DNA from 3 places in the Pseudomonas tructae genome. Region 1 is predicted to be linked to each of the others. Evidence: predicted binding sites of a transcription regulator. Region 1 holds the regulator's gene; each other region holds the start of a gene.

Region 1 (7,462 bases):
AACGATGTCGCGGATCATCTCGTCGGACAGCTGGGTATGCACGCGCAGCGGAAAGGCGACGTTCTCGAACACATCGAGGTCGGTGAACAACGCGCCACTCTGGAACAGCACGCCCATCTGCTTGCGGGCGTCGAACAGGTCACTGCGCGACAGGGCCGGCAGGTTCTGACCCGCCACCCAGACCTCGCCGCTGGCCGGACGCAGCTGTGCGCCCATCAGCCGCAGCAGCGTGGTCTTGCCGCACCCGGAAGGCCCCATGATGCCGGTGACCTTGCCCCGGGGAATGCGAATATCGACATTATTGAAGATGCTGCGCGAACCGCGCTTGAAGGACACGCCCTTCAATTCGACCGCGTAGGCGTTATCAACGCTCATCTAGACTCCTTGCGATGCAGCCTTCTCACTCAGACGCGCGCCCCCTTCGTGGAGGCACGCACGCGCCGAGCGGGCCGAACAGCGGCGAACTATAGCACCGCAGATAGGGCCGCCCCAAGGCCGCCGCAGCGGTTGTTCAGCTATGGTTAAGCCAAGTGGGAGAATGTATGACAATCACAAGGTGAGGCTTTTGCCCATTACCGCTATAATCGCCGCCTTTTCACCAGGCAATCCGATTTTCGACATGAGCCAATCCAGCGAGCTGATCCAATCCGCGCAGCGCACCATCCGCTTCGAGCTCGAGGCGGTAGAGGGCCTGCTGGCCCACATCGACGCCGATTTCGTCAAAGCGTGCGAGCTGATCCTGGCCAGTAAAGGCCGGGTCGTGGTGGTCGGCATGGGCAAGTCCGGGCACATCGGCAACAAGATCGCCGCGACCCTGGCCAGCACCGGTACGCCGGCGTTTTTCGTCCATCCGGCCGAAGCCAGTCATGGCGACATGGGCATGATCACCCGCGATGACGTGATCCTGGCCCTGTCCAATTCGGGCTCGACCGCCGAGATCGTCACCCTGCTGCCGCTGATCAAGCGCCTGGGTATCAAGTTGCTCAGTCTCACCGGCAACCCCGACTCGCCACTGGCCAAGGCCGCCGAAGTCAATCTGGATGCCCGCGTGGCCCAGGAAGCCTGCCCACTGAACCTGGCTCCGACCTCCTCCACCACCGCTGCGCTGGTGCTTGGCGACGCCTTGGCGATTGCCCTGCTCGAGGCTCGCGGTTTTACCGCCGAAGACTTCGCCTTCTCGCACCCCGGTGGCGCCCTCGGCCGCCGCCTGCTGCTCAAGGTCGAGAACGTCATGCACGCTGGCGATGAACTGCCTCGGGTACAACGCGGCACCCTGCTCAAGGACGCACTCCTGGAAATGTCGCGCAAAGGCCTGGGCATGACCGTGGTGCTCGAAGCCGACGGACGGTTGGCCGGGATCTTCACCGACGGTGACCTGCGCCGCAGCCTCGACCGTAACATCGATGTGCACAAGACCCTCATCGAAGAGGTCATGACCACCCATGGCAAGACCGCCCGCGCCGAGATGCTCGCGGCCGAAGCCTTGAAAATCATGGAAGACCACAAGATCAACGCCCTGGTGGTGATCGACAAGGACGAGCGCCCGGTCGGCGCCCTGAACATGCACGACCTGTTGCGTGCGGGAGTGATGTAAATGACCCAGGACCTGCTCCAGCGCGGCAAGGCCATCAAGCTTGCAGTTTTCGACGTTGACGGCGTGCTCACCGACGGTCGCCTGTACTTCCTTGAAGATGGCAGCGAATTCAAGACCTTCAATACCCTCGACGGTCAGGGCATCAAGATGCTCATGAACACCGGCGTGACCACTGCCATCATCAGCGGGCGCAAGACCCCGGTGGTCGAGCGGCGGGCAAAGAACCTCGGTATTCCTCACCTGTACCAGGGCCGCGAAGATAAATTGGTGGTTCTGGACGAGCTTCTTGGCCAGCTCAACCTAAGCTATGAACAGGTCGCCTATCTGGGCGACGACCTGCCTGATCTGCCGGTGATTCGCCGGGTCGGCCTGGGCATGGCGGTGGCCAATGCCGCCAGCTTCGTCCGCGAGCACGCCCATGGGGTTACCCGGGCACGCGGCGGCGAAGGCGCAGCTCGCGAGTTCTGCGAACTGATCCTGCAAGCCCAGGGCAATCTTGACGCGGCCAACGCCCATTACCTGTAGAGCGCCACATGTTCAGTAAGAAAATTCGTAACCTTGCGCTGTTCAGTGTGATTGCCGCCTTGCTGGTGGCGGTCGGCTACTGGAATATCAGCCCTGAAAGCTTTCTCGACAACAAGCCGCTGGCGACGCCCGACCAGAGCGCCATCGACTACTACGCGGTAAATGCCCACAGCGTGCAGTTCCTGCCCGATGGCAAGCTGCAGTACGAGATGACCGCCGACAAGGTCGAGCACCTCAAGGTCAGCGAAGTCACCCTGCTGACCAAGCCTGACCTGCAGCTGTACCGTGGCACCACCTACCCGTGGCACGTGCAGAGCGAGCGCGGGGAAGTGAACCCCGACGGCAGCGAAGTCGAACTGATCGATTCGGTACGGGTTGCCCGCACCGACGAAAAGAACCGCACCATGATCATTACCAGCAGCCGCATGACGGTATTCCCGCAGAAGCAATATGCGCAAACCGAGCAAGCCGTTAGAATCGACGGCGCCGGTGGCGTCACTACGGGCAATGGAATGAAAGCGTATTTGAAAGACGGCAGGATGGACCTGCTGTCCAACGTAAGAGGACAGTATGAGGCTCGTTAAAACCCTCCCCTTTTTGCTCAGCCTGAGCGCAGCACTGGGAAGCGCGAGCGCCTGGGCCCTGCCGAACGACCGTGACCAGCCGATCCGCATCCAGGCCGACCACGCTCAGCTGGATGACAAACAAGGCGTTGCCACCTACACCGGCGACGTGATCATCACCCAGGGCTCGATGATGATCAAAGGCAATACCGTGACCATCACCCGTACCGCCGGTGGCGATATCGACGTGGTGACCTCGGTGGGCAACCTGGCCTACTTCGAACAGCAGCAGAGCGCCGCCAAGCCGGACAAGATGCAGGGCTATGGCAAAACCATCCAGTACAATGCGCCGCAGAACCGCATCGTCCTGATCGACCGCGCCAAGGTCATCAACGAAGGCAACACCACCGAAGGCGAGAAAATCGTCTACGACACGGTGAAACAGATCGCTACCGCCGGTCGCGGTGGCAAAGTCACCGAGTCGCGTCCACGTATCGACATGGTGATCCAGCCGAAGAAGAAGGCCGAGTAAATGGCAACCCTCAAAGCCCAGCACCTGGCCAAGAGCTACAAAAGCCGGCAAGTGGTCCGTGACGTCAGTCTGTCGATCGACAGCGGTCAGATCGTCGGTCTGCTCGGCCCCAACGGCGCCGGCAAGACCACCTGTTTCTACATGATCGTCGGCCTGGTCCAGGCCGATCAGGGGCGCGTGCTGATCGACAACCTCGATGTCAGCCACCAGCCCATGCACGGCCGCGCCCGCGCCGGCATCGGCTACCTGCCGCAGGAAGCCTCGATCTTCCGCAAGCTGTCGGTGGCCGACAACATCATGGCGATCCTGGAAACCCGCAAGGAACTGGATCGCGATGGCCGACGCAAGGAGCTGGAAAGCCTGCTGCAGGAGTTCCACATCAGCCACATCCGCGATAACCTCGGCATGAGCCTTTCCGGTGGCGAACGCCGCCGCGTGGAGATTGCCCGCGCCCTGGCAACCGCGCCGAAGTTCATCCTGCTCGACGAACCTTTTGCCGGTGTCGACCCGATTTCGGTCGGCGACATCAAACAGATCATCCACCACCTGAAGGCCAAGGGCATTGGCGTTCTGATCACCGACCATAATGTCCGTGAAACCCTGGATATCTGCGAAACCGCTTACATCGTCAACGATGGTCAACTGATCGCCGAAGGCGATGCGCAGACCATCCTGGCCAACGATCTGGTCAAAGAGGTTTACCTCGGCCATGAGTTCCGCCTGTAGGCTTAAAGTACAAGGCGCTGCCGGAGCGCTGGCAAGCAGGCCAGATGATGGCTTAATTGCTAAAGCGCTCTAGGCAAACGCTGCAATTTCAGGCATATAATTTGCTTAAAGTTGGCGCTTCGGTGCCCTTGTAGTGGATGGCGCATGTGCGCCGGCAATTAAGGTGTTAAGCCCCTGCCATGAAACCATCGCTCGTCCTAAGAATGGGCCAGCAACTGACGATGACCCCGCAGTTGCAACAGGCCATACGTTTACTCCAGCTTTCGACCCTGGACCTCCAGCAGGAAATCCAGGAAGCGCTGGAATCGAACCCGATGCTCGAACGCCAGGAAGAGGGCGACGACTTCGACAACAGTGACCCGATGGCCGACAACGCCGAGAGCAAACCCGTCGCCGAAGCCCAGGAAAGCAGCTTCCAGGAGTCCGCCCCGACGGTGGACAACCTCGAAGAGGGCGAATGGAACGAACGCATCCCCAACGAGCTGCCCGTCGACACCGCCTGGGAAGACATCTACCAGACCAGCGCCAGCAGCCTGCCCAGCAATGACGATGACGAGTGGGACTTCACCACCCGCACCTCCGCCGGCGAGAGCCTGCAGAGCCATCTGCTCTGGCAACTTAACCTGGCGCCGATGTCCGACACTGACCGGCTGATTGCCGTGACGTTGATCGACTGCATCAACAACCAGGGCTACCTCGACGAGACCCTGGAAGAAATCTGCGACGCCTTCGACCCCGAGCTCGATATCGAGCTGGACGAAGTCGAAGCCGTGCTGCACCGCATCCAGCAGTTCGAGCCGGCCGGCATCGGCGCCCGCAACCTCAGCGAGTGCCTGCTGCTGCAATTGCGCCAGCTGCCACCACGCACGCCGTGGATGGCCGAAGCCCAGCGCCTGGTCAGTGACTACATCGACCTGCTCGGTGGCCGCGACTACAGCCAGCTGATGCGCCGCATGAAGCTCAAGGAAGACGAGTTGCGCCAGGTCATCGAACTGGTACAGAGCCTCAACCCGCGTCCGGGCTCGCAGATCGAGTCCAGCGAAGCCGAATACGTGGTCCCTGACGTGATCGTTCGCAAGGACAACGAACGCTGGCTGGTGGAGCTCAACCAGGAAGCGGTACCGCGCCTGCGGGTCAATCCGCAATATGCCGGTTTCGTCCGCCGCGCCGACACCAGCGCCGACAACACCTTCATGCGCAACCAGTTACAGGAAGCGCGCTGGTTCATCAAGAGCCTGCAAAGCCGCAACGAGACCCTGATGAAGGTCGCCACCCAGATTGTCGAGCACCAGCGAGGCTTCCTCGATCACGGTGACGAGGCGATGAAGCCGCTGGTGCTGCACGATATCGCCGAGGCGGTGGGTATGCACGAGTCGACCATTTCCCGGGTGACCACGCAGAAATACATGCACACGCCCCGCGGAATTTACGAGCTGAAGTACTTTTTCTCCAGCCACGTCAGCACCTCCGAAGGCGGTGAATGCTCGTCCACGGCGATCCGCGCAATCATCAAAAAACTGGTTGCAGCGGAAAATCAGAAAAAGCCATTGAGTGACAGCAAGATCGCTGGTTTACTGGAGGCACAAGGCATCCAGGTAGCACGTCGCACCGTCGCCAAGTACCGCGAGTCCCTCGGCATTGCACCGTCGAGCGAGCGCAAGCGATTGATGTAACGGCTCCTGAGGTGTGCCACCGCAGTTCAGTGGCAGGCGCAACACCTGCCTCTTATGCACCGGCAACAAAGGAGAAGCTGTATGCAAGTCAATATCAGTGGACAGCATGTAGAAGTTACTCAGCCCCTGCGCGAGTACGTCGAGCAGAAACTCAAACGTCTTGAGGGGCACTTCGACAAGATCACCAATGTGACAGTGATCATGAAGGTCGAGAAGCTGCAGCAGAAAATTGAAGCGACGCTGTTTATTCCCGGCGGCGAAGTGGTTGCAAATGCCGAACACGCAGACATGTATGCAGCGATCGACGCCTTGACCGACAAGCTCGACCGCCAACTGAAAAAACACAAGGAAAAACAGCAAAGCCTGCTGCAAGGTGCAGCGGCCCGCTGATCCCCCTCATCCATGATCCGACTTGAAACCATCCTGACCCCCGGCCGTTCCTTGGTGAACGTGCCGGGCGGCAGTAAAAAGCGTGCGCTCGAACAGATTGCCAATCTGATCGGTAAAGAAGTGCCCGAACTGGATACCCAGGACGTGTACGAAGCCCTGATCGCCCGAGAAAAACTCGGCTCGACCGGCTTTGGTAATGGCATTGCCATTCCCCATTGCCGCCTCAAGGGCTGTGAGTCGCCGGTCAGCGCCCTGCTGCACCTTGAAGCCCCCATCGATTTCGACGCCATCGACGGCGCCCCGGTCGACCTGCTGTTCGTGCTACTGGTCCCGGAAGCCGCCACCGATGCGCACCTGGAGTTGCTGCGCCAGATTGCCAGCATGCTCGACCGCGAGGACGTACGCAAAAAGCTGCGTGCGGCCACCAGCAACGACGCGTTGTACCAGGTCGTTCTGGACGTACAGAACGAGCCCTGATTATGCGCCTGATCATCGTTAGCGGCCGGTCCGGCTCCGGAAAGAGCACTGCCCTGGATGTACTCGAGGACAACGGCTACTACTGCATCGACAACCTGCCGGCCGGCTTACTGCCGCAACTGGCCGAAAGCGCGCTGATCAACACCGAACTGATGCAACCCAAGGTGGCCGTATCGATCGATGCCCGTAACCTGCCCAGTCACCTTTCGCGCTTCCCTGAACTGCTCGAGGATGCTCGTAGCCGGCATATCCAGTGCGATGTGCTGTACCTGGATGCCGATGAAGAAACCCTGCTCAAGCGTTTCTCGGAAACCCGCCGGCGTCACCCGCTGACCAACAACGAACGCTCCCTGGCCGAGGCCATTGAGGTCGAGAGCGAACTGCTCGGGCCGATCGCCGACCTCGCCGACCTGAAGATCGATACCACCAACCTGAACCTGTATCAGTTGCGTGACTCGATCAAACTGCGCCTGCTCAACCAGCCCGAGCCCGGCACCGCGTTTCTGGTCGAGTCCTTCGGCTTCAAGCGTGGCATGCCGGTGGACGCCGACCTGGTCTTCGACGTGCGCTGCCTGCCCAACCCGTACTGGAAGCCCGAGCTGCGTGATCACTCGGGCCTGGAACAACCGGTAATCGATTACCTGGCAGCGCAGCCGGATGTCGAGGACATGTTCCAGGACATCTCCAGCTACCTGCTCAAATGGTTGCCACGCTTTGCCGCCAGTAACCGCGCCTATGTCACCATTGCCATAGGCTGCACCGGCGGCCACCACCGCTCGGTGTACCTGACAGAGCGCCTGGGCCAGTTATTGCAACAATCGTTGAAGAATGTCCAGGTTCGCCACCGCGACCTCTAGCCCACAGGATCCCCGCCTCGATGCCCGCTTGCGAAATCACCATCATCAATAAGCTGGGGCTGCACGCCCGGGCAGCTGCGAAGTTCGTCGGCGTTGCTGGCCGGTTCCCCTGCCAGGTTCGCGTT
Region 2 (7,462 bases), 550 kb from region 1:
CTTGACGTTCTGGCCGATCACAATGGTACCGGTGCGCGAGTTGATGATGACCTTGGCCACCGCCTGACCCGGATCGATTTCGAGGTTCTCGAGAATCGACAGGTAGTCGACCCGCTGGCTTGGATCGAGCGGCGCGGTAACTCGCACCGAGCCACCGTCCAGGGCCTGGGCAACACCCGGACCGAGCAGTTCGTTGACTTTGTCGACGACGCGCTTGGCGGTGGTGAAGTCCGGGCGATTGAGGTTCAAGGTCAGGCTGTTGCCCTGATTGAAACCACTGGGCACAGAGCGCTCGACCGAAGCACCGCCAGGGATGCGACCGGCCGACGGTACGTTGACGGTGATCTTCGAACCATCGCGGCCCTCGGCATCGAAGCCGCCCACCACCAGATTGCCCTGGGCAATGGCATAAACGTTGCCGTCGATACCCTTGAGCGGAGTCATCAGCAGGCTGCCGCCCCGCAGGCTCTTGGAGTTACCGATCGACGAGACGGTGATATCCACCACCTGGCCCGGCTTGGCGAACGCCGGCAGGTCGGCGTGTACCGACACCGCAGCAACGTTCTTGAGCTGTACGTTGCCCGACCCAGGCGGCACCTTGATGCCGAACTGCGAGAGCATGTTGTTGAAGGTCTGCAGGGTGAACGGTGTTTGGGTGGTCTGGTCACCCGTGCCGTTGAGCCCCACCACCAGGCCGTAGCCAATCAACTGGTTGGCACGCACGCCGGAAATGCTGGCGATGTCCTTCAGACGCTCGGCCTGCACGGCGAACGCAGTGGACAGCAGAATCGTAGCGGCAATCAGCTGCTTGAAGTTGAACATGGTCATCCGAACCTAGAAAGGCCAAAGCGGGCTGATAAAGAACCGGTCAAGCCAACCCGGCTGGCTGGCATCGGCGAACGAGCCGGTACCCGAATAGGTGATGCGTGCATCGGCAACACGGGTGGAAGGCACCGTGTTGTCGGTGGCGATGTCGTCGGCACGGATCATCCCGGCAATTCGCACCAGCTCATCGCCGGTGTTGAGGGTCAGCCACTTCTCGCCGCGCACGGCAATGATGCCGTTGGGCAACACGTCGGCCACCGTCACGGTGATCGAACCGGTCAGGGTGTTGCCCTGGGCTGCCTTGCTGTCGCCTTTGGTGGCACGATCCCCGTTGTAGCCGGCACTGAGGCTCAAGTCGCCATCACCAAACGGGTTGTTGGTGGTCACGCTGCTGCCGAACAGTGAGGTCAGGCCGAGTTCGGCCTTGCTGTTCTTGGCGATCTGCGAGTTGGCGTTCTTGCTCGCCTGGGTGCGCTCGTTGAGGGTGATGGTGATGATGTCACCGACCCGGAAAGCCTTGCGGTCGCTGTACAGGTTCTGATCGAAACCGGCCTGGTAGATCGAGCCGTTGTTGGCCGCTGCCGGCAAGGGCGTACGCGGCAATACCGGCGCGTAGTAGGGATCGTTGGGCTTGGGCGTCGGCGCGACGCAACCGGCCAACAAGGCGATCCCACTCAGGGCAAGTACGGATAACACACGACTCATGACTCTGACCTCACGGTGAAACAGGCGCCGTTCAAGCGACCTCGAAGACTTTACTTACAGGTTCTGGGTAACGAACGAGAGCATCTGGTCGGCAGTGGAAATGACCTTGGAATTCATTTCATAGGCACGCTGGGTAGTGATCATGTTGACCAGTTCTTCCACGGTGCTGACGTTGGAGTTTTCCAGGGTCTGCTGCTGCATCACACCAAAACCGTTGAGGCCCGGGGTACCGATTTGCGGCGCGCCGCTGGCGGCGGTTTCCAGGAACAGGTTGCTGCCCATGGCCTGCAGGCCAGCCGGGTTGATGAAGTCGGCGGTCTGGATGTTGCCGATGACCTGCGCAGCCGGGTTACCGGCAGTGGTGATCGACACGGTGCCGTCCTGGCCAACGGTGAAGGTCTTCGCCTCTGGCGGCACGACGATCGCAGGCTCCAGAGCAAAACCATTGGCGGTGACGATCTGGCCATCGGAGTTCAGGTGGAAGGTACCGTCGCGGCTGTAGGAGACAGTGCCATCGGGCTGCAGGATCTGGAAGAAACCACGGCCGTTGACCGCCATGTCCAGCGGGTTATCGGTGGTCTGCAGGCTACCGGTGCTGAAGTTTTTCTGGGTGCCGACGATACGCACACCGGTACCCACTTGCAGACCCGACGGCAGTTCGCTGTCCTGGGTCGACTGCGCGCCTGGCTGACGCTTGATCTGGTAGAGCAGGTCCTGGAATTCGGCGCGATCACGCTTGAAGCCGGTGGTCGACACGTTGGCCAGGTTGTTGGAAATGGTCGTCAGGTTGGTGTCCTGGGCGGACAAACCGGTTTTACTGACCCAAAGAGCCGGAAGCATGCTGTTCTCCTCGCGCGCCTGTTTTACGGCGCTACGTCTGTGTAATTAGCCGATTTGCAAAACCCGAGCCATGGCTTCGTCGCCTTCCTTGGCCGTGGTCATCATCTTGATGTGCAATTCGAATTGACGGGACAGCGCCAGCACCGAGGTCATTTCCTCGACCGCGTTGACGTTGCTCGACTCCAGGAAACCGGAAACCACCTGGACGTTGGCATCAGCCACGGCGGGCTGACCGTCCTTGGTGTGGATCATGCCGTCCAGGCCCTTGGTCATGGTCTTGAGGTCCGGATTGACCAGCTTGATGCGGTCAACTTCGGCCATCACCCGCGGCCCCTCGCCCATGGCGCGAATGCTGATGGTGCCGTCCTGGCCGATCTCGACCTTCTGCTCTGGCGGCACGGCAATCGGCCCACCATTGCCCATCACCGGCATGCCGTTGCCGGCACGCAGCACACCCAGGCCGTCAATATTCAGGCTGGCGGTACGCACATAGGCTTCGCCGCCATCTGGGGTCTGTACGGCAATGAAGCCGTCACCACCGATGGCGATGTCCAGGTCACGACCGGTTTCCTGCATCGAACCCGGGCTGAAATCGGTGGCCGGGCGCTCGGTCATGGCATAGGCCCGCGCCGGAAAGCTGTCACCGAACACCGGCATCGAACGTGCCTGCTCCAGGTCGCGCTGAAACCCGCTGGTGGAAATGTTCGCCAGGTTGTTGGCATGGGCCTTCTGCGCCAGCGCGTTCTGGCTGGCGCCGGTCATGGCCACGTATAGCATCTTGTCCACAGTCATCCTCCGCTGCGCTGGCGAACACTTGCCGTTCGCCGCTGCTCTGCAGTGCCTGTAGCAAGTTTCAAACCAACTTTCAAAAAAGACGGAAAAACCCCAATCCATAAGGGTTTTAGGCGCACCAGAGCGCTCCTTCCAAAGAAACGCCGTCGAAAATACGGCGCCGATTTGCCGCTAGCGGCAAGCTCAATAGTCGCGGCAGGCGGCATTATTGAAAGGGCCGGCAAAACGCTTCCAACCCTCCCCCGGCGAGAATTGCGCGCACACCAGACGACCGCTCACCTGACTTTCCCAGCGATACCAGGGCGCGGCATCAGCCCAGACCTGCCCTACCAGCAAAACCGCGAACAGCGCCATCAGCAATCGTTGCAACATGATCGATACCCCTGAAATGCAAGACCCCTTCCGAGAAAGGGGTCTGTTCACGCCGACTACTTCAAACCCGCATCAGGTCATCTGAATGATGGTCTGCATGATGGTGCTCTGGGTCGAGATGGTCTTGGCGTTGGCCTGGTAGTTGCTCTGCGCCTTGATCAACTCGACCAGTTCGTTGGTCAGGTTGACGTTGGACGCCTCCAGCGAGTTGGACTGGATAGAACCCAGAGTGCCAGTCTTCGGCGCATCGATACCCGGAATGCCCGAGGAGTAGGTTTCAGTCCAGCGGGTACCACCCATTGGCTGCAGGCCTTGCTCGTTGGCGAAGCTGGCGATGGCGACCTGGCCGATGGCACGCGACTGCTGGTTGCTGAAGCTTGCGAACATCACACCGCTGGAGTCAATGCTCAGGCTCGACAGAATACCCGTGGCATAACCATCCTGACTCTGCGACAGACGCGTGGTCGGGGTGTTGTACGAAGTGGTCTTGGTCATGTCGATGGCAATGCCGCCCGCATTGGCGGCCGAACCGTTGGAACCCCAGACCGGCGGCGTGGCGTTCGGATTGGTCACGGTCGCTGGGACCCAGCCTGTCAGCTTGAAGACCTTGTTCACCACTTCGTAACCCGAACCTGCCGCACCAGCGGTCATGGTCTTGACGCTGCCGTCAGAGTTGAACTCGATATTGCCCACCAGCGGTTGCGGCGGCTCCTGGGCCGGGTTCAGCGGGTTACGGCCTTCGATCAGGGTGTACGACTTCCAGGTATTGGTCCCGGTCTTGACGTAGTACTGATCCATGACGTGCTCATTACCCTGGCTGTCATAGATCTTGGTGGAAAAGGTCTTGTTCCAGCTGTTTTCGTCAGTCGGGCTGAAGGTGACAGTTGCCGGAATGGTCTTGTCCGACGAATTCAGGTTCAACCCCTGATCGATCGCCGTGGTGCTCTTGGGCGCCAGCGCCGAAGTGTCGATCTTCAGGTCGGTCAGTACGCCATTGACGACCTTGCCGTTTTCGTCCACGCCATAGCCACGCAGGCGCAGGCCATCAGCGGTAACGACATAGTTGTCCTTGTTGGTCTGGAAGGCACCGGCACGGGTATAGCTGAGCGCGCCGTTGTCGCTGAGGACGAAGAAGCCCTGCCCCTGGATACCCATATCCAGAACGTTGCCGGTGTTGTTGATATCGCCGTTGGTGAACTGCTGCGATACCGCCGCCAGGCGCACACCGTTACCGATGTTGCTGGAACCAACACCCAGCTTGTTGGCCGAGTAGACGTCAGCGAATTCTGCGCGCGACGATTTGAAACCGGTGGTAGCGACGTTGGCGATGTTGTTGCCGGTCACGTCCAGTTGCTTGTTGGCTGCATAGAGACCGCTAAGGCCGATATTGAATGACATCTTTCACTCCTTGTGCCGCGTTAGCCGGCTCTATATACCGATGGTTTGGACTTTGGACAGGGCAATGCTGCCCAGACCTGCGAGATTGAGCATCATCTCGCCACCAGTCTGACTGATGGTGACGCTGCTGACGGTGGCCGGCAGCATGGTGTACATGTCCAGCTTCTTGCCATCGATCGTGGTCTTGGCGGCGAAGGTGTAGGTACCCGGATCGACCTTGTCGCCCTTGTCATTGGTACCGTCCCAGACAAACGCAGCGTTACCGGCCTTCTGTGCGCCCATGTCGATGGTCTTGACCACCTTGCCGTCCTTGTCGGTAATGGTGACGGTAGCATTGCTCAGCGCCTGAGGAACCACTACCGTGCCATTGAAGCTCTTGGTGGTATCGACCACAGCCTTGTCGGTCTGGGCAATCACCGAGCGACCGACCAGCGAAGAGGCCTGCAGCGCCTGCGACGATTTGTAGTTGCCGGAAATCGCTGTCACCGACTCATTGAGCGAGGTGATGCCTTCCAGGCTGCTGAACTGCGCCAGCTGCGCCACGAACTCGCTGTTGTCCTGCGGATCGAGCGGGTTCTGGTGCTTCATCTGGGTCACCAGCAACTGCAGGAACGCGTCCTTGCCCAGCGCCTGCTTGTTGGTGCCGGTCTTGCTGTTGGTGGCCGCAGCGATACCGGCGGCGTTGTTGGCGCTGGTTTCGCTGTTCTTCTTGCCCGACGCCTTGATGACGTCGTTCAGGCTTACGCCGGCAGTGGTGTCGTTAACGCTTGCCATTGGCTTCGTCCTTTATCACTGACCCAGGGTCAGGACCTTCTGCATCATGGTTTTAGCCGTGTTCATCAGCTCGGCGTTGGTCTGGAACGAGCGGCTGGCGGAAATCATGTCGGCCATCTCTTCCACCACATTGACGTTGGGGTAATAGACGTAGCCGTCCTTGTTCGCCGCCGGATGATTCGGCTCATAGCGCGCCTCAAGGTTGCTCTGATCCTCGACCACGCCGAGCACCTGCACACCCTGCCCTGCAGCATCCTGATCCTGGAACAGCGACTGGCTGACACCGGCCTGGGCCTGCTGGAAGGTAGTGGCGAACACCGGGTGACGGGCACGATAGGTCTGGTCGATGCTCGACGAGACGGTTTCGGCGTTGGCAATGTTCGAAGCGACGGTGTTCAGACGCGTGGTCTGGGCACTCATGCCGCTACCGGCAATGTTGAAGACGCTGGCGAGGGACATGAATTACTCTCCGCGCAGGGCCGATACCAGCCCTTTGAATTTACTGTTGAGCAGCGTGAAGCTGGCCTGGAAACCCACGGCGTTTTCCGCGTAGCTCGACTGCTCGAGCTGGGCATCGACGGTGTTCTGGTCGATCGACGGCTGCATGGGCGTGCGGTACTGCAGGGCTTCGTCACCCATGCTCAGGCCTTCGGCCTCGATGTGCCGGCTATTGGTCCGGTCGAGCGAAAAATGACCCTTGCTGGTCTGCTCGGCCTGGGCCGCCAGCACCGAAGCGAAGTCCATGTCGCGCGCCTTGTAGTTCGGCGTGTCGGCGTTGGCGATGTTGTTGGCCAGCACCTCGGCACGCTGGGCGCGAAAGCCCAATGCCTTTTCGTGGATGCCGAGCGCTTTGTCGAAGCTGATGCTCATGTCGGGGAAACCTTCGAAGGTTTTTCGTTGACTGAGCTAGAGCAAGAGCCATGCCAAAAAACAAAACCCCGTAAATACGGGGCTTTGAGGGGGTTGCCGGCAGCGGCAATGCCAGAAAAGCGGCAAAGGATTTCCGCCTGGCGTCAGCAAAGCGGCAATTTAGCCGGCTTACTTTGCCTGATAGATAATCCCCGGACTGCACTGGACCATCTGGTAATGGTCCGGCAAGCCATTGAGCGCTTCCGATGCACCGAGGAACAGATAGCCACCCGGCTTGAGCGTACCGTGGATGCGCATCAGGATGTCCTTCTTGACCTGGGCCGAGAAGTAGATCAGCACGTTGCGGCAGAACACGATATCGAACTTGCCCAGGCTCGCGTAGCTGTCGAGCAGGTTGAACGAACGGAACTCGACGCGGCTGCGAATCGGCGCCTTGACCGCCCAGCGCCCCGGCGCCTTGACGTCGAAGTAACGCTGCAGGCGCTCCTGGGACAGGCCACGGGCAATCGCCAGGCTGTCGTACTCGCCGGTCTTGCAGTTGTTCAGCATCGAGCCGGACAGGTCGGTGGCAACAATCTGCGCACCCATCTTCAACTGGCCGATGTTGCTGCGCTCGAACTCATCGATAGCCATGGAGATGGAGTACGGCTCCTGCCCCGAAGAACAGGCTGCCGACCAGATGCGCAGACGCTGGCCGGGGTTGGCCTTGATCTGCTCCGGCAGCACCTTGTTCTTGAGCACCTCGAACGGATAGGTATCGCGAAACCAGAGGGTTTCGTTGGTGGTCATGGCATCGACTACCTGCTCGCGCAAACCACTGCGCGGCTGGCTCTGAATACGCTGTACCAGCTCGCTCAGGGACTTGATGCCCTGCTGTTCCATCAGC
Region 3 (7,462 bases), 2.7 Mb from region 1:
GGCGCTGGATGCCGCCATGATTGCGGCCCGTGACGATGAAACGCGCTACAGGGCCCTGAGTGATCAGTATTTCGACTTGCGTGAAAAGCTTGAGCGCATAGGCTATGTGAATTCCCAGCTGGTGGTGCTTGACGACATGATCAAGCAATTTACTGCCGAGGGGCGGCCGGTGGCGAAGTTGCAGGTCGAGCGCGATGCCTTCTTCGAGGAGCAGGCGCAGTGGCCGACCGATACAGAGTACGAACATGAGCGCTTTATCGAGCTGGGTGTGCCGGATGCCTCTGCAAACTGGTATGCAGGCAATCTGACTGCCTACCTGTGGCGCGAGCAACGCATCTACCGTTTCAAATTCTACAGTGGCGCCAATACGGCTACAGATTCCGCTGCGCTGGCCCGGCTGGAGCCCAGGGCGCGTGCTGTGCTGGCCGCGTTCCGCACCCGCAAGCAATACGAAATCCCCCAGGACAACGGCTTCTGTGTGCCCTACGGCTTCATCGCCGACGATGGCACACCGCGACATGCCATCACCCTGGGCCTCAACCCGGCAGACAATCCCACGCTGCTGCACCGCCTGAGCATGAGCAGTGACAGCGACAAGGCCGTCGAGATGGTGCCGATGCTGCTGGATCGACTGATTGCCAACCCGTTTCCCATGCAGCTCAGTGTCGACAAGTTCGGGCCCTCCAGCGTGCGGATCGGTGCCGCCAAGGGCAGGTTCGGCGGCGCACGCTTTCGCGCTTATGACCCTGACAGTTTCAAGCCGGCGGCCGCTGAAACGTTCAGGATGGTCGCCGGTGTCTTGTCCACCGAGTACCAGCCCACCGTGGTGCTGGGAGTGATCAACGAACACACCGAGCCGCCGCTTGCGTTCGAGCCCTCCAGGGACGATTTTCTGCGCACGCTGCAAAGCATCCGCGCGCTGCCGGGTGGTCACCGCTTCGAGCCGCAAGCCGACTGAACAACCACCCCGGGGCGAGGTCAACGGAAGGTAGGCCAGATTCACCCTGAACATCGGTACAGAGGAGAGTCCAATGAAAGACTGGGTCATTACCTTTGTTGACCAGAAGGGCGAGTGCACCACGCTGCCGCTCACCGCAGAGCTTGAGCCGAGTATCGAAGAGGCTGCGCGGTTGATTCGTTCCCACCTGTTCCCGGTCATGGACGAACTTGACCTCAATGATTTCCAGGACCGCGCATCGTCGCCCACGGCCAAATGGCTGAAGGAGCAGAGCGGGGTGGAGATCACTGCCATCACGCAAGCACCCTGAACCCGCATGCCGGCTGGCACGCCGGGCGATCAGGCGCTACGCTGCAGGCAAGGTCGGGCGATTTTTCTGATTGCCCGGGCTTGCCGATCCACGTCACGCAACAGCTCGAATTGCCCCCGCACGGCTTGTGTGGCGGGCAGGTGCGTTTTGCACTGAAAGTCTATCCATCGGTAGTGAGGAGGACGATTCATGAGCAGCCAATACGAGGACATCAGCAGCACGGTCTTGCGTCGGATGAAAGAAGGCGGGTTCAACTTCGCACAAATTCATCCCATCGAATTTTATGCGGTATTTCCGGACGAGGCACGGGCGCGGCGAGCGGCAGGAAAGTTTCGCGGCGAATCACTCAGTGCCCAGGTGCATGAGCGCGATGATGGCGCCTGGCATCTGGAGCTGAGCAAGGTGATGTTTGCAACCTATGGCGGTATCGACGCGTTCGAACAGGATTTCGAAGCGGTGATTGCCCCGCTGGGCGGTGAAATCGAGGGCTGGGGCGTCAAGCAGGAGCGGCAACTGGCCTGACGTCAGTAGGAGCGGGCTTGCCCCGCGATTGCAGTCGCGCGCTTCGCAATGAAGCGCTTATGTCAAAGCAATCGGAACGGTTGCACAGATCTGGTGCAACCGTTCTTCGTTTAAAACGCAACGTATTGAATAACAAGGAATTATGCCGCTGGCACGGGGCTTGCGATGGCTCGGGTGCACGGGTGACAAGGAGTTCGGCATGATCCGCACTTTTTACGACGAAATGTACGCCGCTGACGGCCAGGTCCGTCCGCACTACCGGGAATTCGCCCGCTGGTTATCCGAGACCCCGCCGGAGCTGCTGGCCCAGCGTCGACGTGAAGCCGACCTGCTGTTCCATCGTGCCGGCATCACCTTCACCCTCTATGGAGACGAGCAGGGCACCGAGCGGCTGATTCCTTTCGACACCATCGCGCGCAGCATCCCAGCCAGTGAATGGCGGGTGGTGGAGCGCGGTTGCATTCAGCGGGTCAAGGCGTTGAACCTGTTTCTCGCCGACCTGTACCACGATCAGCGGATTATCCGCGCCGGGATCATTCCGGCCGAGCAGGTCCTGGCCAATGATCAGTACCAACTGGCGATGCAGGGCCTGGACTTGCACCGCGACATCTACGCGCATGTTTCCGGGGTCGACCTGGTGCGCGACAGCGATGGCAGTTACTACGTGCTTGAGGACAACCTGCGCACCCCCAGCGGCGTCAGCTACATGCTCGAAGACCGCAAGATGATGATGCGCCTGTTCCCCGAGCTGTTTGCCGTCCAGCGCATCGCCCCCATTGATCATTACCCCAACCTGTTGCTCGATACCCTCAAGAGCTCCAGCCCGCTGGATAACCCCAGCGTGGTGGTGCTGACGCCTGGACGTTTCAACAGCGCGTTCTTCGAGCACGCCTTCCTCGCCCGCGAGATGGGCGTCGAACTGGTCGAGGGCGCCGACCTGTTCGTGCGCGATGAGCGGGTGTTCATGCGCACCACCGACGGCCCCAAGGCCGTGGATGTGATCTACCGGCGCCTCGACGATGCCTTCCTCGACCCATTGGCCTTCAACCCCGATTCGATGCTCGGCGTGCCCGGGCTGCTGGCGGCCTATCGCTGCGGCAACGTGGTACTGGCCAATGCCATCGGTACCGGGGTGGCCGACGACAAGTCGATCTATCCCTACGTCACCGACATGATCCGTTTCTACCTCGACGAGGAGCCGATTCTGAAGAACGTGCCGACCTGGCAGTGCCGCAAGCCCGAAGAGCTGTCCCATGTGCTGGCCCACCTGCCGGAGCTGGTAGTCAAGGAAACCCAGGGCTCCGGCGGCTACGGCATGCTGGTGGGCCCGGCTGCGACCCGTGCCGAGATCGAGGCGTTCGCCGCACGAATCAAAGCCCGCCCGGCGGCTTACATCGCCCAGCCGACGCTATCGCTGTCGACCTGCCCGACCTTTGTCGAAAACGGCATCGCCCCCCGTCATATCGATCTGCGTCCTTTTGTGCTGTCCGGGCGTGAGACCCGGGTGGTACCTGGCGGCCTGACCCGGGTCGCCCTGCGTGAAGGCTCGCTGGTGGTCAACTCGTCCCAGGGCGGCGGTACCAAGGACACCTGGGTGGTCGAGGATTAAGCCATGCTGAGTAGAACTGCCTCCGATTTGTACTGGATGTCGCGTTATCTTGAGCGGGCCGAAAACCTCGCGCGGATGCTCGATGTCAGCTATTCACTGTCGCTGATGCCCCAGGACGGTCGCGGCGATGGCCTGGATGAACTGGCCATGCCGCTGCTGATCACCGGCACCCTCGATGATTACCTGGAGCGCCACGGACAATTGCATGCCGAGCGCCTGTTGCACTTCTTTGCCCTGGACCCGGAAAACCCGGCGAGCATCTACAGCTGCCTGGGCGCCGCACGGGCCAGTGCCCACGCGGTACGTGGGCGGATCACCGCTGACATGTGGGAAAACATCAACGCTACCTGGCTGGAGATTCGCGGTATCGCCGAGCAAGGCCTGGGGCGCTATGGCATGAGCCGTTTCTGTGAGTGGGTCAAGGAGCGCTCGCACCTGTTTCGCGGTGCCACCTACGGCACCATCATGCGCAATGACGCCTTTCGCTTCATTCGCCTGGGCACTTTCATCGAGCGCGCCGACAACACTTTGCGCCTGCTCGATGCCCGCTACGAAATGCTCGGCGACGAGGCCGAGGCGGTCAGCGACAGTTCGGCGCGCGGCTATTACCAATGGAGCGCCTTGCTGCGTGCGCTGTCGTCATTCGAGGCGTACACCGAAATCTACCGTGACGCACCGGCCGCTCGCCATGTCGCCGAATTGCTGCTGTTGCGCGCCGATGTACCGCGTTCGCTGCGCGCTTGCACCGAGGAAATCGACCAGATCCTCGCCAGCCTGCCCGGTGGCAACGGCCGCCCGGCCCAGCGCCTGGCCGCCGAGGTGGACGCCCGCCTGCGCTACACCTCGATCGATGAAATCCTCGCCGAGGGCCTGCACCCCTGGCTGACCCATTACATCCCGCTGGTGCGTGAACTGGGTAATGCCATTCACAGTGCCTACCTGGAGGCTGTATGAGACTGACCATTAGCCACGAAACCGCCTACCACTACGACGACCAGGTGCGCGCCAGCATCCAGTACCTGCGCCTGACGCCCCATGACAGCGAGCGCCAGCAGGTGCTCAGCTGGCATTTGGAGCTGCCGCGCCCGGTGCGGGCGCAACTCGACCCGTTCGGCAATATTCTGCACGTGCTGAGCCTGGAGGAGCCGCATTGCGACCTGGTCATTGGCGCCCGTGGCCTGGTGGACATCGATGAAAGCCGTGAAGCGGAGCACGAACTGCAGTCGCCGCTGCCGTTTCTGCGCTTTACCCGGCTTACCGAGGCCGATGAAGCCTTGCGCGCCTTCGCCAGCCAGCAATGTCGCAAACGTCGCGATCGTTCGGCGCTGATCGAACTGATGAATGCCCTGAACCAGCGCATGGTCTATCGGCCCGGCAGCACCGCTGTGGACACCAGCGCTGCCCAGGCATTTGCTGGCGGAGCAGGGGTTTGCCAGGACCATACCCATGCGTTTCTCACCTGCGCGCGCAGCCTGGGGGTGCCGGCGCGCTATGTGTCCGGCTACCTGTTCGACAGCGACAGCCAGCAGATGGCCAGCCACGCCTGGGCCGAAGCCTGGCTGGACGATGCCTGGTACAGCTTTGATGTCACCAACCAATTGGCCCGGCCCGAACGGCACCTGAAGCTGGCGGTGGGCCTGGACTACCTGGATGCCTGTCCGGTGCGCGGCATGCGCCGTGGTGGTGGCTTTGAACAGATGCACGCCAAGGTACTGGTGACGCCGACGATCACTGCCCAGCAGCAATAAACATCAGGACTTGCGTGTGGCCATGTGGCGCAGGTAGGCCAGCAGGGCATCCAGTTCGCTGTCGCTGATCACCGACTCGGCAAAGCCGGGCATCTTCGCTTGCGGCCACTGGCGCAAACTTTGCGGGTCGCGGATATAGCGGCGCAGGAAGTCGGCTTGAAAGTATTCGGTCGGGTTGTGCGGCAGGTTCAGGTCCGGTCCGAACTGGGCGTCACCGGCGCCGTTGAGGCGATGGCAGGCCAGGCAGTTCTTCTGGAACACAGCAAAGCCCTGGTTGACCGGGTCATTGGCAGCCAGGCCTGGCGCCGGGCGCATGGCCGGGAAACGCTCGGCCACTGCCGCCAGGCGGCGAATGCTGGCGACCTGGAAGGGCCACTGTTCCGGGCTGATGCGTCCGGCTTGCGGGTGGGTCCAGACCAGATAAAACGGCCCGGCGCCGGGCTTGCCCTTGGCCAGCGGTGGCCAGGGCCGCGCAGGGTCTTCAATGGCCAGCCAGGCCCGCGCGGGGCCGTCCTTGAGCAAGGGTGCAGCCGGCATCTCGGCGGCGAAGCCATCCAGGGCGATGGCTTGCAGGTGATCATCGGCCTTGACCCCAGGCAAGAGTGCCGCCAGCGGCACCGCACGGTAGTGCATGGTTTTTTTGTAGGAAACATCGTTGTCGATCTGGATATCCTGCGCCTGCGGGTGTGCGAGCAGTTCGGCGCTCTGCCATTGACGGCTGCCGTCGCCCAGGTCCAGGGTCAATTGCGCGGCCCCGACGGGCAGGCAGAGCAGGGCGAGCAGCAAGCTCAAATATTGGCGCATGGGCGGTCTCCAACCATCAAGGTCGGCAGATTACCTGTATACAACCGGCTTGGGCCAGGTACAGACCCAGGAGGGGGACATGCTGCTCAGCCAAACAGACGTGAAAGGTTCGGCAGGATCAACAGCAGTGTGGTGGCAAAAAGTATGAGCCCGGCTTGACGTACTTTGTGTTGTTTGAACATGGCTGACCGCCTTTTTGTTGTTATTCCTGCGTGCCCAGTGGCTTCCTTGTCATCGATCTGGCGTACATCACCGAAACGTTTAGACGCGAACCGTTGCTAATGGGTATACAGCTAACCTTAGGGTCAACGTCACCCGTGCTTTAGAACGCTTTCGTCTGTACTTATTTTTTTTCGATGTTTTTTGGCTATGAGGCTTAATGCCATCTCGTAGTTATTCCCTTGCTAGACGCTTGCAGGCCTCCAGCGAGTGGATCCACAGTCGATGACCGTTCGTCCGAGTATCATACTTGCCTGCGCGGCTGATTCGGGGCAGGCTTTACGGGGCAATCCCGCCTTTGTCGTTCAGGACTATCTCTATGTCGCTACGCATCTGCATCCTGGAAACCGACGTCCTGCGACCGGAGCTGGTCGAGCAGTATCAGGGCTACGGACGGATGTTCGAGCAGCTGTTTACCCGCCAGCCAATCGCCGCCGAGTTTCGCGTCTACAACGTGTTGAACGACGAGTATCCCGAGGATGACCAGACGTTCGATGCCTACCTGGTCACGGGCAGCAAAGCCGACTCGTTCGCCAATGATCCGTGGATCGAGAAGCTCAAGGCGTTTCTGCTGGAGCGCTATCAGCGTGGCGACAAATTGCTTGGCGTGTGTTTCGGTCATCAGTTGCTGGCGCTGCTCTTGGGTGGCAAGAGCGAACGCGCGCACCAGGGCTGGGGGGTGGGCATCCACCGTTACCTGATGAACGCCAAGGCGCCATGGATGAGCCCGCAGGTCGAAGAACTGACCTTGCTGATCAGCCATCAGGACCAGGTCACCCGCCTGCCGGAAAACGCCACGGTGATCGCCTCCAGCGATTTCTGCCCCAACGCCGCCTATCACATTGGCGACCAGGTGCTGTGCTTCCAGGGCCACCCGGAGTTCATCCACGACTATTCGCGGGCGCTGCTTGAATTGCGCCAGGATAGCCTCGGTCAGGAGGTCTACCGCAAGGGCCTCGACAGCCTGGCGCACGAGCACCAGGGCATTACCGTGGCCGAGTGGATGATGCGCTTCGTGGCGCACAAGCCTCAGGGCAGTTCGGCCTGAGGCCTGCCGCTATAGCCAGCCGGAGCGCTTGAAGCTGGCATACAGCGCCGTGCAACCCACGGCGATCCCGCCCAGCACGGCAAAGTAGCCGTAGTGCCAGCCCAGTTCCGGCATGTTCTGGAAGTTCATCCCGTAGATCCCCGCCACTGCCGTGGGGAACGCCAGGATTGCCGCCCAGGCGGCGAATTTGCGCTGCACGATGCTCTGGCGTGACGACTCCAGCAGCATGCCGATCTCGATGGTC

The links. The regulator sigma-54, encoded in region 1, starts transcription at its own class of promoters, with help from an activator protein. The targets are predictions, from matches to a motif close to ANTGGCATNNANNTTGCTNT.
Region 2: the regulator sigma-54 is predicted to act here: its motif matches at 3,214-3,233, upstream of EXN22_RS09100 (flagellar basal body rod protein FlgF).
Region 3: the regulator sigma-54 is predicted to act here: its motif matches at 1,938-1,957, upstream of EXN22_RS20165 (circularly permuted type 2 ATP-grasp protein).

What each region holds. Positions count from the first base shown of each region.
Region 1 is NZ_CP035952.1:1,409,301-1,416,762, reverse strand. Features, by position in the region: gene EXN22_RS06470 (ATP-binding cassette domain-containing protein) at 1-375, opposite strand, end outside; gene EXN22_RS06465 (KpsF/GutQ family sugar-phosphate isomerase) at 620-1,594, shown strand; gene EXN22_RS06460 (KdsC family phosphatase) at 1,595-2,119, shown strand; gene lptC (LPS export ABC transporter periplasmic protein LptC) at 2,128-2,703, shown strand; gene lptA (lipopolysaccharide transport periplasmic protein LptA) at 2,690-3,214, shown strand; gene lptB (LPS export ABC transporter ATP-binding protein) at 3,215-3,940, shown strand; gene EXN22_RS06440 (RNA polymerase factor sigma-54) at 4,120-5,613, shown strand; gene hpf (ribosome hibernation-promoting factor, HPF/YfiA family) at 5,695-6,003, shown strand; gene ptsN (PTS IIA-like nitrogen regulatory protein PtsN) at 6,016-6,480, shown strand; gene rapZ (RNase adapter RapZ) at 6,483-7,337, shown strand; gene EXN22_RS06420 (HPr family phosphocarrier protein) at 7,358-7,462, shown strand, end outside.
Region 2 is NZ_CP035952.1:1,957,850-1,965,311, reverse strand. Features, by position in the region: gene EXN22_RS09115 (flagellar basal body P-ring protein FlgI) at 1-822, opposite strand, end outside; gene flgH (flagellar basal body L-ring protein FlgH) at 835-1,530, opposite strand; gene flgG (flagellar basal-body rod protein FlgG) at 1,585-2,370, opposite strand; gene EXN22_RS09100 (flagellar basal body rod protein FlgF) at 2,416-3,156, opposite strand; gene EXN22_RS09095 (hypothetical protein) at 3,346-3,531, opposite strand; gene flgE (flagellar hook protein FlgE) at 3,607-4,932, opposite strand; gene flgD (flagellar hook assembly protein FlgD) at 4,963-5,706, opposite strand; gene flgC (flagellar basal body rod protein FlgC) at 5,722-6,165, opposite strand; gene flgB (flagellar basal body rod protein FlgB) at 6,169-6,576, opposite strand; gene cheR (protein-glutamate O-methyltransferase CheR) at 6,745-7,462, opposite strand, start outside.
Region 3 is NZ_CP035952.1:4,401,810-4,409,271, reverse strand. Features, by position in the region: gene EXN22_RS20180 (T6SS immunity protein Tli4 family protein) at 1-958, shown strand, start outside; gene EXN22_RS20175 (hypothetical protein) at 1,032-1,268, shown strand; gene EXN22_RS20170 (ribonuclease E inhibitor RraB) at 1,458-1,790, shown strand; gene EXN22_RS20165 (circularly permuted type 2 ATP-grasp protein) at 1,990-3,399, shown strand; gene EXN22_RS20160 (alpha-E domain-containing protein) at 3,403-4,353, shown strand; gene EXN22_RS20155 (transglutaminase family protein) at 4,350-5,147, shown strand; gene EXN22_RS20150 (cytochrome c) at 5,151-5,951, opposite strand; gene EXN22_RS20145 (amidotransferase) at 6,490-7,218, shown strand; gene EXN22_RS20140 (magnesium and cobalt transport protein CorA) at 7,228-7,462, opposite strand, start outside.